2 linked regions of the Novosphingobium sp. G106 genome follow. The protein of the gene in region 1 interacts with the protein of each later gene in a pairwise test. Links are inferred from orthologs where the notes say so. Each region holds a gene or a part of one and is shown on either strand. Other genes may lie near its edges. The genes, in order: rpsL and rimP.

Evidence for each region.
Region 2: the proteins of rpsL (region 1) and rimP interact in binary tests that used the Escherichia coli proteins (3 or more experiments, as listed by UniProt). The link is inferred for Novosphingobium sp. G106 from one-to-one orthologs.

Annotation. Positions count from the first base shown.
Region 1 is NZ_JAHOOZ010000001.1:6,039,568-6,047,732, forward strand. Bases 2,402-5,358 are described here. They hold rpsL (30S ribosomal protein S12), read left to right. Parts: upstream 2,402-3,672; coding sequence 3,673-4,044; downstream 4,045-5,358. Other genes in these bases: KRR38_RS29440 (winged helix-turn-helix domain-containing protein), read left to right, coding at 2,446-2,826; KRR38_RS29445 (hypothetical protein), read right to left, coding at 2,843-3,031; KRR38_RS29450 (entericidin A/B family lipoprotein), read left to right, coding at 3,191-3,334; rpsG (30S ribosomal protein S7), read left to right, coding at 4,110-4,580; fusA (elongation factor G), read left to right, coding at 4,696-5,358. Also shown: KRR38_RS29430 (hypothetical protein), read right to left, coding at 1-631; sthA (Si-specific NAD(P)(+) transhydrogenase), read right to left, coding at 817-2,292; more of fusA, read left to right, coding at 5,359-6,789; tuf (elongation factor Tu), read left to right, coding at 6,881-8,071. UniProt on the Escherichia coli protein: With S4 and S5 plays an important role in translational accuracy. Interacts with and stabilizes bases of the 16S rRNA that are involved in tRNA selection in the A site and with the mRNA backbone.
Region 2 is NZ_JAHOOZ010000001.1:3,288,718-3,295,260, reverse strand. The notes cover bases 3,635-6,543. They hold rimP (ribosome maturation protein RimP), read left to right. Parts: upstream 3,635-4,743; coding sequence 4,744-5,343; downstream 5,344-6,543. Other genes in these bases: nusA (transcription termination factor NusA), read left to right, coding at 5,343-6,543; KRR38_RS15595 (hypothetical protein), read left to right, coding at 4,219-4,590; KRR38_RS15600 (SufE family protein), read right to left, coding at 3,697-4,107; KRR38_RS15605 (YbaN family protein), read right to left, coding at 3,635-3,690. Also shown: KRR38_RS15630 (sterol desaturase family protein), read left to right, coding at 1-236; KRR38_RS15625 (BLUF domain-containing protein), read right to left, coding at 233-637; KRR38_RS15620 (glutathione S-transferase family protein), read right to left, coding at 718-1,395; KRR38_RS15615 (hypothetical protein), read right to left, coding at 1,411-2,184; KRR38_RS15610 (hypothetical protein), read right to left, coding at 2,181-3,236; more of KRR38_RS15605, read right to left, coding at 3,340-3,634.

The sequences.
Region 1 (8,165 bases):
GATAGGTGATAAGCGGGCCGCCCAGAGACGCGTTCTGGATCGTGAACAGGCCGAAGCTGGCATAGTTCAGATTGAGCGTCGGGTTGGCGGAACCCGGATTGAACAGGCGCAGCATGTAGACGTCGGACCCCGAAGTGGTGAGGCACTGGTCGCGGCGGAACAGGGTCTCCTCGGGTGTGGTCGCAGTGGTGACGATGTTGTCCGGGCCGAAGCTGATGCTCGAATCCAGCGAACTGTTGAACTCGATGAAGGTGTAGCGCTTGGTCGCCTGAGAATAGTGGAGCCGATCGGTCAGCGAGGGCGGCGAGAGCGCTCCGCCGTCTGCGCTGATCCGCGCGAGCGGAACCGAAAACGTATCGCTGTAGACCGCGTCGGGGCGGCAGACGGTGCGAAAGAATGTTCCAGGAACGGGCTGGCCTTGAGGCACGCCGGCACCGGAATCGCCCACGGCAGCGGCCGGCGTCGGCAGCGTCGTAAGCGGTGTGGGTGTGGGTGTGGGTGTGGGTGTGGGGGTCGGAGACGGGCTCGGCGTCGCCGTAGGGGTCGGCGACGGCGTAGAGCTTCCGCCATCCCCACACCCAGTCAGCGCCGAAACAGCCAGCAAAGGTGCTACGACGCGGTAAAAACGCATTTCATTCATAGCCTTCACGCTAGAGAGCTTGATAGACAGCGGCAAGCCTCGCGGAACTCGTCGCAGATCTTAGTTGCTCCATTGTGAAGGTACTTTCCTACGCCAATAGCGAGCGCAAGCGCCTGCGCCCCGGCGCGGGCGCTGTCAGCCAAGCGCCCCGGCCTCCCCTATGACGTGGGCCGCCCTCAATCGCGCGGCATGCGGTTCCAGGCGTCGAGTGCGGCGATCTTGTAGGCCTCCGCCAGCGTCGGGTAATTGAAGGTGTTCTCGATGAAGTAGTCGACCGTGCCCTTAAGGTTGAGCACCGCCTGGCCGATGTGGATCAGCTCGGTAGCGCCTTCGCCGAGGATGTGGACGCCCAGCAGCCGACGCGTCTTGTGGCTGAAGATCATCTTCATCATGCCCTGATCGAGGCCCATGATATGCCCGCGTGAGGTCTCGCGCATGCGGGCGATGCCGCATTCGTAGGCGATGCCCTTGTCGCGCACTTCCTGCTCGCTCATGCCCACGGTCGAGATTTCCGGCACGGCATAGACACCGTAGGGGAAATAGGCCGGAGCCGGCGGCAGCGGCAGCTCGAAGGCATGGCAGGCAGCAATACGGCCCTGTTCCATCGAGGTTGAAGCAAGGCTGGGAAAACCGATCACGTCGCCCGCCGCATAGATGTGCGGAACTTCGGTCTGGAACGTGTCGGCGTTCACTTTCAGCCGCCCGCGCCCATCGGTCGTAAGGCCGCAGGCGTCGAGTCCGAGTTGGTCGGTCGCGCCCATGCGGCCGGCGCAATAGAGCAACATCTCGTTGCGCACGATGCGGCCGTCCTCGGTCGTGCAGACGACGCGGTTGCCCTCGCGAACGACCGATTTGACCGGCGAGCCGAGCCGGAACGAGACGCCGCGGTCACGTAGCTGGTGGACGAATTCGTCGATGATCTCGCGGTCGATGAAATCGAGGAAAGTGCTCCGCGGTTCGATGATCGTCACCGCCACGTCGAGCGCGCTGAAAATCGTCGCATATTCAATGCCGATCACGCCCGCGCCGACGACGGTGAGACTGCGCGGCAGGCGCGGGATCTCGACCACCTCGTCGCTGTCGAGGATGCAATCGTCGTCGAAGTCGATGCCCTCGGGGCGGAAAGGAACCGTGCCCACGGCAATCAGGATGCGCTCGCCTTCGACCGCCAACTGGCTGCCGTCGGGCGAGGTGACGATCAGGCGGTGCGCGTCCTCGAAGCGGGCGAAGCCCTCCATCGTGTGGACGCCGTTGCGCAGGAACTGGTGTTCGAGCACGTCGACCTCATGCTCGAGCGTCTTGTGCAGGCGGATGCCCAGATCCTCGCTGCCAATCTCCTTCTTGACCCGGTACGACCGGCCATAGAAGCCGCGCTCGCGCCAGCCCGAGAGGTTGAGCGCGGTCTCGCGCAGGGTTTTCGAAGGGATCGTGCCCGTATGCACCGAAACGCCGCCGACCCGCTTGCGGCCTTCGACGACGAGTACCGACTTGCCGAGCTTCGCTGCCTGGATCGCGGCGCGGCGGCCCGAGGGACCGCTGCCGATGACGATGAAATCGTACTGCCCCGCCATGCGCTTGCCCCGCGTGAGTTCGACCGGAAAGTCGCCGCAGTGTACAGAAGCCGTCGCCTTGCGGTAGTCAAAATGCTGCATTGCACAATCTTTCGCGCTTGGGATGCCCCCTGATCCGAACGTAGATAACGGCATTTTAAGCAAATTTTTCAGGCCGGATGGGCTGAAGGCGATCGTTTGTCGCCGCAAAGTTGGGGGCTCGCCGCGATGGCGGACTGGCGCTAGGATGCCGGAATGGCGGACGAAGCGATCCTCAAGCTAAAGGTGCAGCTCTATTCTGGCGAGGAGATCGCGATGGGACCGGGCAAGGCCGATCTGCTCGAGGCGATCCGTGCGCACGGATCGATTTCGGCCGCGGGCCGGGCCATGGGCATGTCCTACCGCCGCGCCTGGCTACTGGTCGATGCGATGAACCGCTGCTGGCAGCGCCCGCTGGTCGAAACCTCGCCCGGCAGCGCGCATGGCGGCGGCGCGCGAGTCAGCGCTTTCGGCGAGACCGTGCTGACGCACTACCGCGCGCTCCAGGCTCGGATCGATGCAGCGGCCGACTGCGCCGATTTCGCCGCGCTGCAGGCAGGCATCCTGCCTGAGCCGCGCTCCAGTCAGAAGGCCTAGTTCTCAGCGTTATGACCTAGGCCGGCAAGGCGAGCCGCGACCAGTCATACTTCCGTCCGGGTTCGCGATCGATGTCACGCACGGCTTCGGCGGTGAGTTGGTCCGCCAATGCGCGATGCAGCCGTTCGTCCTCGGCGCTTTCCGAACCCAAGGCGAGCAGTACTTCCTTGCGGGCAAGTATCAGGCGCAGTGTCGGATCCATCATGGCTGGCTCTCCTCTTCCGCCATGTAGGGGATTACCCTATCACGTCCTGAGGGCCGGGCCAAACCTTCTCGTCGCCGCCGAGCGCCCGGTCGCCGCATTGCGTGACGCTTGATATGCGCCTCCGCGATGCTAGGGATGGGCAGGATTGTTGCGCGGGGAATGAGAAGAATGACGCCATATCGCAAACTGCTCTGTGCGGCCGTGCTCGGCGGTCTGCTGGCCTCGCTTGCGGCATGCAATACGGTCAAGGGTGTCGGTCGCGACATCGAGTCGGTCGGCGAAGCGGGTTCGCGCGCGCTCTGATCCGGCGCTTTGATCGCGCGGCGCGCCATCGCGCGCTTGACCGCTTTTACAAACCGCACTAAGGGCGCCGGCTTCCGGACGGGATTTATCTCGCTTGCCGGATATAGAGCTGAACATTGGCGGTGCGGGTGAGGGCCAGTTCCTCGCGCCCATCGTCAAAGTAACCCGGCATTCTTCGACCGGGTGGAGTGTTTTCGGCTCACGCTGTGCGAACTGCCTGCTGCCCGGCTTGCCCGGGGCGCGGCGCACATGCGTGATCCCGTACATCTCCATCGGTTCTCGAATGCCATACCGGGGCGGCAATTCCGCTGTCCCCAAACACAGGTGAAGAGTACTTCATGCCGACTATCAACCAGCTGATCCGCAAGGGTCGCGTACCGCAGAAGGCCAAGTCGAAGGTTCCTGCGATGGAGCAGAACCCCCAGAAGCGCGGCGTCTGCACGCGCGTCTACACGACGACGCCGAAGAAGCCGAACTCGGCGCTTCGCAAGGTGGCCAAGATCCGCCTGACCAACAGCCGCGAGGTCATCTCGTACATCCCGGGCGAAGGCCACAACCTGCAGGAGCACTCGGTCGTGCTGATCCGCGGCGGCCGTGTTCGCGACCTTCCCGGCGTGCGTTACCACGTGCTGCGCGGCGTGCTCGACACCCAGGGTGTCAAGGACCGCAAGCAGAGCCGTTCGAAGTACGGCGCCAAGCGTCCGAAGTAAGCCTCAGGCTGGTTTTTCCCGGCCGCGCCTTTGTCGCAGCGGCCTGAGAATAAGGAATTCATCCGATGTCACGTCGTCGTCGTCCCGAGAAGCGGGAAATCCTGCCTGATCCCAAGTTCGGGGATGAGGTTCTGTCGAAGTTCATGAACAACCTGATGCTCGACGGTAAGAAGTCCGTCGCCGAAAGCATCGTCTATGGCGCCATGGAAACCATGGAAACGCGCGCCAAGGCCGATCCGCTCGGGCTGTTCCACAATGCGCTCGAGAACGTGAAGCCGCAGATCGAAGTGCGTTCGCGCCGCGTCGGTGGTGCCACCTACCAGGTGCCGGTCGAGGTTCGCCCCGAGCGCGCCCAGGCTCTCGCCATCCGCTGGCTGATCACGGCCGCCCGCAACCGTTCGGAAACGACGATGTCGGCGCGCCTCTCGGCCGAGCTGCTCGACGCCGCCAACAACCGCGGCAACGCGGTCAAGAAGCGCGAAGACACCCACCGCATGGCCGACGCCAACCGTGCGTTCAGCCATTATCGCTGGTAATGGGACGCCGGTAGGTTCGCGCCGCTTAGGGCCGGACGTCTTTCGGTTGTCATAAAGCACACTATATGAGCGGGAGCCTCAAGCCGGCTCCCCTCATCACATCAAGGAAACCACCATGGCACGCGGCCATCCGCTCGAGAAGTACCGCAATATCGGTATCATGGCGCACATCGACGCCGGCAAGACGACGACGACCGAGCGTATCCTTTACTACACCGGCAAGTCCTACAAGATCGGCGAAGTCCACGACGGCGCCGCGACCATGGACTGGATGGAGCAGGAGCAGGAGCGCGGCATCACGATCACGTCGGCCGCGACGACCTGCTTCTGGAAGGCCGACAGCGGCCAGGGCGACGAATATCGCATCAACATCATCGACACCCCCGGGCACGTCGACTTCACGATTGAAGTCGAGCGTTCGCTGCGCGTGCTCGACGGCGCGGTTGCCTGCTTCGACGGCGTTGCCGGCGTCGAACCGCAGTCCGAGACCGTGTGGCGCCAGGCCGACAAGTACGGCGTGCCGCGTATGTGCTTCATCAACAAGCTCGACCGCACCGGCGCGAACTTCAAGTACTGCGTCCAGTCGATCATCGACCGCCTCGGTTCGAAGCCGGCGGTGCTTTATCTCCCGATCGGCATCGAAGCCGACCTCAAGGGCCTGGTCGATCTCGTGCACAACCGTGCGATCATCTGGAAGGACGAAGCGCTGGGCGCCGAGTTCTTCTATGAAGAGATCCCCGCCGACATGGTCGACGAGGCCGCCGAATATCGCGAGAAGCTGATCGAGCTTGCCGTCGAGCAGGACGACGACGCGATGGAAGCCTATCTCGAAGGCAACGAGCCCGACGTCGCGACGCTCAAGGCGCTGATCCGCAAGGGTACGCTGGGCCACGCCTTCGTGCCGGTCGTCTGCGGCTCGGCGTTCAAGAACAAGGGCGTCCAGCCCCTGCTCGACGCCGTCGTCGACTACCTGCCTTCGCCGCTCGACATCGAAGACGTCCAGGGCGTCAAGATGGACAGCGACGAGCCGGACAGCCGTCCCGCCACCGACGACGCGCCGTTCAGCGCGCTCGCGTTCAAGGTCATGAACGATCCCTTCGTGGGCTCGCTCACCTTCATCCGCATCTATTCGGGCACGCTCTCCAAGGGCACCTACCTGAACTCGGTGAAGGACAAGAAGGAGAAGGTCGGCCGCATTCTCGAAATGCACGCCAACGACCGCAAGGACATCGACGAGGCCTTCGCGGGCGACATCGTCGCGCTGGCCGGCATGAAGGAAACCACCACGGGCGACACGCTCTGCGCCGAACGGTCGCCGATCGTGCTCGAGCGCATGGAATTTCCCGAGCCGGTCATCGAACTGTCGGTGGAGCCGAAGACCAAGGCCGACCAGGAGAAGATGGGCGTCGCGCTCAATCGTCTCTCGGCGGAAGATCCCTCGTTCCGCGTGTCGACCGATCACGAATCGGGCCAGACGATCATCAAGGGGATGGGCGAGCTTCACCTCGACATCATCGTCGATCGTATGCGCCGCGAGTTCAAGGTCGAGGCCAACGTCGGTGCGCCGCAGGTGGCCTACCGCGAATACCTCGCGAAGCCGGTCGACGTCGATTACACCCACAAGAAGCAGTCGGGCGGTACCGGTCAGTTCGGCCGCGTGAAGGTCAAGGTCACGCCGGGCGAGCGCGGTTCGGGCATCACCTTCAAGGACGAGATCAAGGGCGGTAACATTCCGAAGGAATATATCCCCGCGATCGAAAAGGGCTTCCGCGAGACGGCGGCCTCGGGCTCGCTGGTCGGCTTCCCGATCATCGACTTCGATATCGTGCTTTATGACGGTGCCTACCACGACGTCGACTCTTCGGCGCTGGCATTCGAAATCGCCGGTCGTGCAGCGATGCGCGAAGTGGCGCAGAAGGCCGGCATCAAGCTGCTCGAACCGATCATGAAGGTGGAAGTGGTGACGCCGGAGGAATATCTCGGCGACGTCATCGGCGACATCAACAGCCGCCGTGGCCAGATCCAGGGCACTGACACGCGGGGCAATGCCCAGGCGGTCGAGGCCATGGTGCCGCTGGCGAATATGTTCGGCTACGTGAACCAGCTCCGCTCGTTCACCCAGGGCCGAGCGAATTACTCGATGTTCTTCTCCCACTATGACGAAGTCCCGGCGAACGTCGCGGCCGAGGTCAAGGAGAAGCTTGCCTAAGCGGCAAGATGATACTAGGGGCGGCGCCTGATTCAGCGGGCGCCGCACCTTCCCGCAGATTCTCATTCAAGCGAAACAGAAGGTTTGAACAATGGCGAAGGCAAAATTTGAGCGGACCAAGCCGCACTGCAACATCGGCACCATCGGTCACGTCGACCACGGCAAGACCACGCTGACGGCCGCGATCACCAAGGTGCTGGCCGAGACCGGCGGCGCGACGTTCACCGATTACGCCAACATCGACAAGGCTCCCGAAGAGCGCGAGCGCGGCATCACGATCTCGACCGCCCACGTCGAGTACGAGACCGCCAACCGCCACTACGCGCACGTCGACTGCCCGGGCCACGCCGACTACGTGAAGAACATGATCACCGGTGCCGCCCAGATGGACGGCGCGATCCTGGTCGTGAACGCCGCTGACGGCCCGATGCCGCAGACCCGCGAGCACATCCTGCTCGCCCGCCAGGTCGGCGTGCCGCAGCTCGTCGTCTACATGAACAAGGTCGACCAGGTCGACGACGCCGAAATCCTCGAGCTCGTCGAGCTCGAAATCCGCGAGCTGCTGAGCTCGTACGGCTTCGACGGCGACGCGATCCCCATCATCCCGGGTTCGGCTCTGGCCGCTCTCGAAGGCCGCGACGACAACATCGGCAAGGAATCGATCTACGCGCTGATGAAGGCCGTCGACGAGTTCATCCCGCAGCCGCCGCGCCCGACCGACAAGCCGTTCCTGATGCCGGTGGAAGACGTGTTCTCGATCTCGGGTCGTGGTACGGTCGTGACCGGCCGCGTCGAGACCGGCATCGTCAAGGTTGGCGAGGAAGTCGAGATCGTCGGCCTCAAGGACACCCGCAAGACCGTCGTCACCGGCGTCGAAATGTTCCGCAAGCTGCTCGACCAGGGCGAAGCCGGCGACAACATCGGCGCGCTGGTTCGCGGCGTTGCCCGTGAAGACGTCGAGCGTGGCCAGGTCCTCTGCAAGCCCGGTTCGGTCAAGCCGCACACCGAGTTCTCGGCCGAGGTCTATGTCCTGTCGAAGGACGAAGGCGGCCGTCACACGCCTTTCTTCGCGAACTATCGTCCGCAGTTCTACTTCCGCACCACGGACGTCACCGGCGAGGTCATCCTCCCCGAGGGCACCGAGATGGTCATGCCCGGCGACAACATCGGTCTGTCGGTCAAGCTGATCGCCCCGATCGCCATGGACGAAGGCCTGCGCTTCGCCATCCGCGAAGGCGGCCGCACCGTCGGTTCGGGCGTCGTCGCCAAGATCACGAAGTAAGCTTCGCGATCCTCGGACAACCGAGTTGAAAAGGCCCGGTCTTCCGCAAGGAAGGCCGGGCTTTTTGCGTTCGGACAGTGCGTGGCCTTCGGCA
Region 2 (6,543 bases), 2.8 Mb from region 1 along the record:
TCTATACGCTGATCCACGACGGGCTGGTCCACCAGCGCTATTTCCGCTGGGTGCCGCGCCGGGGCTATGCCCGCCGCCTGGTCCAGGCCCACAAGCTGCACCACGCGACCACCAGCAAGGAAGGCGGCGTCAGCTTCGGCTTCGTAATCGCGCGCGATCCTGCCGCACTCAAGCGCGAACTCAGGGATCAACGGCAGGCGGGGATCGCGGTGCTGCGCCAGGCGCTGGAGGACTAGGATCCGGCGAACATGTGCATCAGGGCCAGGATCTGTTCGACATGGCCTTGCAGCTCGAAGTCCGGCACGGCGATGGCCTCGGTAAGCATGGCCGAGACGAGGCTGGAATCGCCGTGATAGGCGAGCCACCAGCCGGCGAATTGACGATCCGGCGTGGGCTCGAGATCGAGGATATCGGTGATGAAATGACGCTTGTCGCGCAGGATGCTGGACATCAGCTCCTGCAGCGCCGCCTCGGTCCCTTCGAGCACCTGGGCGAAATGGGACGGTGTGGCGATGAGCGCGCCGGTCACGTCGAGTTGCTTGTTCCGTGACCGGGCGACCGTGACGATGTCGTCCACCTCCGCGCCGAGTTCGGCGGCCGAGCTGGTCCGCCGGCTGATATAAATGAGTGATTTCATGTCCGATTGCGTATCACGGGCGTCCGACGGCCGCCTATTCGCCCTTCATCGCGTGGTTGCTTGTCGGGGCGTCATGCCCGTCAAGGGTTCATATTGTAATAAGGCCCCGTGAACCGGGCGCGGGTTTCCTCGGATTGGTCCTCCATGCCCACCAGCCGCGCGCGCTGGACCGCGGGCCGGTCTGAGATCTCGTAGAACCAGCGCTTCACCGCAGGGAAGTCGTCGAGGTTCTGGCCGTGCATCGGGTGGAACCAGACCCAGCCCCAGCTCGCGATGTCGGCGATCGAGTAAGCGCCGCCGGCCAGCCACTCGCGGTCGGCCAGGTGGCTGTCCATCACACTGTAGAGGCGGGCGGCCTCGGCGGTGAAGCGCTCCGCGGAGTATTCGTTGCCCTCGGGCGCATAGCGGCGGAAGTGGTGCGCCTGGCCGGCCATGGGGCCAAGCCCGCCCATCTGCCACATCAGCCACGAGAAAGCCTCGGTCCGCGCTCGGCCCGACGGGGCGAGGAACTTCCCGGTCTTCTCGGCCAAATAGACCAGGATCGCGCCCGATTCGAACACGGGTTGCGGACCGTCGGGCGTGTCGTGATCGACGAGCGCGGGAATGCGGCCGTTGGGATTGATCGCGAGGAATTCGGGCTGCTTCTGCTCGCCCGACATGATGTCGAGCGGGACCGCCTTGTACGGCAGCCCGCACTCCTCGAGCATTATGCTCGCTTTCCACGTGTTGGGCGTGGGCGCGTAATAGAGATCGATCATGAGGATTGCGGGGCCTTAGAAATCGAGGGGCAGGGCGATGTGGCGCTCGTAGACGCGATCGCGGTGGCGCAGCAGGATCGGGTCGAGCGCGTCGGCCAGTTCGGGCGTCAGGTGGCTGTAGTTGTCGCGCATGAAATCGGGCATCGCGCATTGCTCGGGCGGCAGCGGCGAGACGAACAGCGAGAGGCTGGCCCAGTGGAGATCGCAATAGGTCAGCCGGTCGGTCACCAGGTACTCGCTGCCGGCGGCCTCCTGCTTGTGAAGCTGCTTGGCGAGTCCGCGCATGATCTGGGCCATGCGCCCCGGCGCGCGGTCGATCGCTTCCTGCGAGACGCCGTACATGCGGATCATGCGCGCCATGTCGTAGGTGGCACCGTCAGTCGGGTTCTTGGTCGAGGGACGTCCCATCAGCTCGAGCCGGCGCGACCAGCCGAAGCCGTCCGAACCGCAGAGTTCGGTCGAGATGCCCATCATCAGCGCGCGGTCGAGCTCGTCCTCGGGCATCAGCGAGGGGCCGGTGCCGATGCGCTCCGCAAGCAGCAGGATGTCGAGCCAGGTGTGCACCGGCGGCTCGTCGTCGAGCACGGCAATCGGCGCATTTCTTATCCCGGTCCACTGGAACAGGTCTTCGTTTGGTTCCATCGCCAACTGCTCGACCGGGATGTAAGCGACATTGCGCGCGCCGAGCACGGCCTTGGCGGCCTCGCCCCAGGGGCCGGGCATATGCGCGGTAAGGACCAGGCGCAGCCCCGGCATCTGGCGGGCTTCTTCGACCGAATAGTACTTCATGCGCGCGTTCCTTCCCAGTCGCCGGCGGGCGCGTAGGGCAGCCCGATGTCGTGCAGCGTCAGCACGCCGGGTTTGGCTTCCTTGATCTGGCGGATGGCGTTGACCGTCGCGTAGGAGGTCGTGCCGGTGGTGTCCCAGGGGCCGTCGACCGGCGAGTCCGGCGGGTTGGTGAAATGCATATGCAGGTCGACGCTCGGCTGGCCGTCGACGACGAGGTGGTATTCCTTGTCGTCGATGTCCCAGTCCTCGGCGATCTTCTTGGTCAGGTACCAGGTGACCTGCGCGCGCACCCGCGTCTCGCCCTTGATCTTGCCGTTCCAGCCGGCGCGGACCGCGGCGTTGGTGCCTTTTTCCATGAGGAACCAGCCGAGATCGACGCGCTCGGCGGCGGTGGCATAGTCGCAGTAGAATTCGAACTCCTCGACCTTCAGGCCGATGCCTTCGGCGACGCGCTCGGCGGCGTCCTGGAACATGACCAGCCAGGTCTTCGCGGCCTCGACCACTTCGTCGGTGACTCCGTGCTGGCCGAAGCGGAAGAAATTCCAGGTCTCGGGCGATTCGTAGCCCGAGCAATCGGCCGATTCGTAGATCGAGACGCAATCGACCTTGTTGCAGATCGCGGTGATCGAGGTGGCGATCGAGTTGATCCAGCCCGGGTTGATGCCGGTGATGTAGAGCGATGCGTTGCCGCGCTCGCCCGCCGCCTGCAGCCGGTCCTTCACTTCGCCGCGCACGCCGCCGACATGGAACAGCAGGTTGGTGCTGAGCACGTTGATGCCGTTTTCGAGCAGCTTGACCAGTTCATCGACGTCGCCGGTGAACGGGGTGTAGAGGACAACGTCGGGCTTCAGCGCGACGATCGCGTCGATGTCACCGGTTGCCTTGATGCCGGTATCGGGACGGCCGGAGAGCGCGCCAGCATCCATTCCGTGCTTCTCGGGCGAATGGGCATAGACGCCGACCAGTTCGAGGGTCGGATTGTCGAGGATCGCCCGCGTCGCGAGCTTGCCGACCTTGCCGGTGTTCCATTGCACGACGCGCAGCTTTTCCATCCGAATCTCCCGATACTTTTTTCGTACGATTGGACAGGATTACGGACTGCCGCCGGAGCCCGGTCAATCCCCAAATGGGGCCATCACTCCGCCAAGTGGATTATCACTCCGAACGCGTCGCTATCCAGGTTCCGGTGCAGAGCAGCACGCCTGTGACCGCCGCCGCCCAGGGCCAGCCGATCGTCGCCCAGGATACAGCAGCGCTGAGCGCCATGACCGCGAGCGCGGACAGCTTGGCCTTGCGCGAGATCGCCCGCCGGTCGCGCCATTGCCGCAGCGCCGGGCCGTAGCGCGGGTGGGCATAGAGCCGTTCGGCCCATTCGGGGCGGCTGCGCGCGAAACAGAACACCGCGAGCAGCAGGAACGGCACGGTCGGCAGCACGGGCAGGAAAGCGCCGATCGCGCCGAGCGCGACGCAGATCAGTCCGGCGGCCAGGTAGAGATGCCTGGCCATCTCGGCTCAGCCTGCCGCGTAGCGCGCGGCGGTCTCGCGGATCAGCGCGATCATGTTGGGAATGCCCTGGGTGCGGTTCGACGAGAGCTGGTTCTTGAGGTCGAACGGGGCGAGCTCGGCGGCGATGTCGGTCTCGGCGACTTCGGCGGCGGGCTTGTCCTGTACGGCCGAGAGCACCAGCGCGACAATGCCCTTGGTAATCGCGGCGTTGCTGTCTGCCAGGAAGTGCAAGCCCCCGTCATCGGCCTTTGTCGGATAGACCCAGACGCTGGCCGAGCAGCCGCGGACCTTGGTGGCGTCGGTCTTGAGCGCATCGGGCATAGCATCGAGCTCGCGGCCCAGTTCGATCAGCAGGCGATAGCGCTCGTCGCCGTCGAGGAACTCGTACTCTTCGCGGATGTCTTCGAGGCTGCGCATGGCGGGTCATCTAATCGAAGCGCAGCGGTGCACAAGTCCTCCCGCTTTAGCGATTCTTCAACGACAGGCTGGCAAAGGGCCGTCAGGCAGCGGTTGTCGGGGCGATCCGCAATGAATCCTGTGCGAACCATATTCAAGGTCATCGGCGCCGTCTGGCTCATCGCGATCCTGGCGATCGGTGTCGGCGGCACCTATCTCGAGCACAATCCCGAGGCGGCCGCGGCCTATGCGCTCGGCACGATGAACGTCGATCCCAAGGCGGGTGTGTTCCAGCAGGCAGGACAACTCGCCAAGGGCGTCTCCGCAGCGCACGAAGGAATCGAAGCCATGCGCGAGATCGGGCGCGATCGCGCGGATAGCCGCGGTTCGGCCGAGGCCCGTCGCAAATATGCCGAGGCCCGCGCCGCCGGCTATGGTCACGAGGCCGCTGCTCGGTCCGCCGGAATGCCGGTCGATAGCCCGGAATCAATCACCATCGAATAGCCGATTGGGCTTGCATTCGGGCGCGATTAGACCTATCTGCGCCTCATCCCGACATTGTGAAGCAAAGTCTGGGCCGGCGCCGAAAGGCACCGGCGCCCACCGGCTTTGTTCACTTCGTGCTTTTGGGCTCGAATGTCGGTTTGTGGAGTTGGCATGACGAATATTGCGCGCATTACAGAGATCGTCGAGCCCGAGGCAAAGGCCTTGGGCTTCGATCTCGTGCGCGTGATTCTGTTCGGCAAGAGCGAGGTCGGTGACGAGGAGCACACGCTTCAGATCATGGCCGAGCGGCCCGACACCGGCCAGTTGGTGCTGGAAGACTGCGCTGCGCTCTCGCGCCGCATTTCCGACCGCATCGACGAGCTGGAAGCCGCGGGCGAAACGCTGATCGAAGATGCCTACCGGCTCGAAGTCAGTTCGCCCGGCATCGATCGGCCGCTGACCCGCCCGAAGGACTTTTCCGATTGGGCCGGGCATGAGGCCCGTGTCCAGCTGATCAATCCGGTCGAGGGTAATCGCAAGTCGATCCAGGGCAATCTGATCGGCCTCGAAGGCGAGACCGTCACGCTCGACGACAAGAAATCGGGCCCTGTCTCGTTTTCGCTCGCCGATATTCATTCTGCCAAGCTGGTCTTGACCGACAAGCTGATTGCCGCCACGCGCCCGCTGGACAGTTCCGGTGCCGACGAACAAGACGTCGCCGAGGACTTTGAGGGCGCTGAAGAGATTTTCGAGGAACAGGAAGACTCATAATGGCCAGTGCGATGTCCGCAAACCGCGCCGAACTGCTCGCGATCGCGACTTCGGTCGCGACCGAGAAGATGATCGACAAGTCGATCGTCATCGAGGCGATGGAAGAGGCGATCCAGAAGTCGGCGCGCAACCGCTACGGCGCGGAGAACGACATCCGCGCCAAGCTCGACCAGCGCACCGGCGACCTGCGCCTGTGGCGCGTCGTCGAAGTGGTGGAAGAGGTCGAGGACTACTTCAAGCAGGTCGATCTGAAGGCCGCCGAGAAGCTGCAGCCGGGCGCCCAGCTCGGTGACTTCATCGTCGATCCGCTGCCCGCGGTCGACCTGGGCCGCATCGACGCGCAGTCGGCCAAGCAGGTGATCTTCCAGAAGGTCCGCGATGCCGAGCGCGAGCGCCAGTACGAGGAATTCAAGGACCGCGCGGGTGAGATCATCACCGGCGTGATCAAGTCGGTCGAATTCGGCCACGTCATCGTCAACCTCGGCCGCGCCGAGGGCGTCATCCGCCGCGATCAGCAGATCCCGCGCGAAGCCGCCCGCGTCGGCGAGCGCGTCCGCGCGCTGATCCTCAAGGTCGAGCGCCAGAACCGCGGCCCGCAGATCTTCCTCAGCCGCGCGCATCCCGAGTTCATGAAGAAGCTCTTCGCGCAGGAAGTGCCCGAGATCTACGACAATATCATCGAGATCAAGGCTGCCGCCCGCGACCCGGGCAGCCGCGCCAAGATCGGCGTGATCAGCCGCGATCCGTCGATCGATCCGGTCGGCGCCTGCGTCGGCATGAAGGGCAGCCGCGTCCAGGCCGTCGTGCAGGAGCTGCAGGGCGAGAAGATCGACATCATCCCGTGGAGCGAGGACACCGCGACTTTCGTGGTCAACGCGCTCCAGCCCGCGACCGTCAGCCGCGTCGTCATCGACGAGGAAGAGAGCCGCATCGAAGTCGTCGTTCCCGACGACCAGCTGTCGCTGGCCATCGGCCGTCGCGGCCAGAACGTGCGCCTCGCCTCGCAGCTGACCGCCTCCGCCATCGACATCATGACCGAGGCCGAATCGTCCGAGAAGCGCCAGCGTGAATTCGCCGAGCGTTCGAAGATGTTCGAGGAAGAGCTCGACGTCGACGAGACGCTGTCGCAGCTGCTTGTGGCCGAAGGCTTCAGCGAGCTCGAGGAAGTCGCTTACATCGAACTCAGCGAGCTCGCCACGA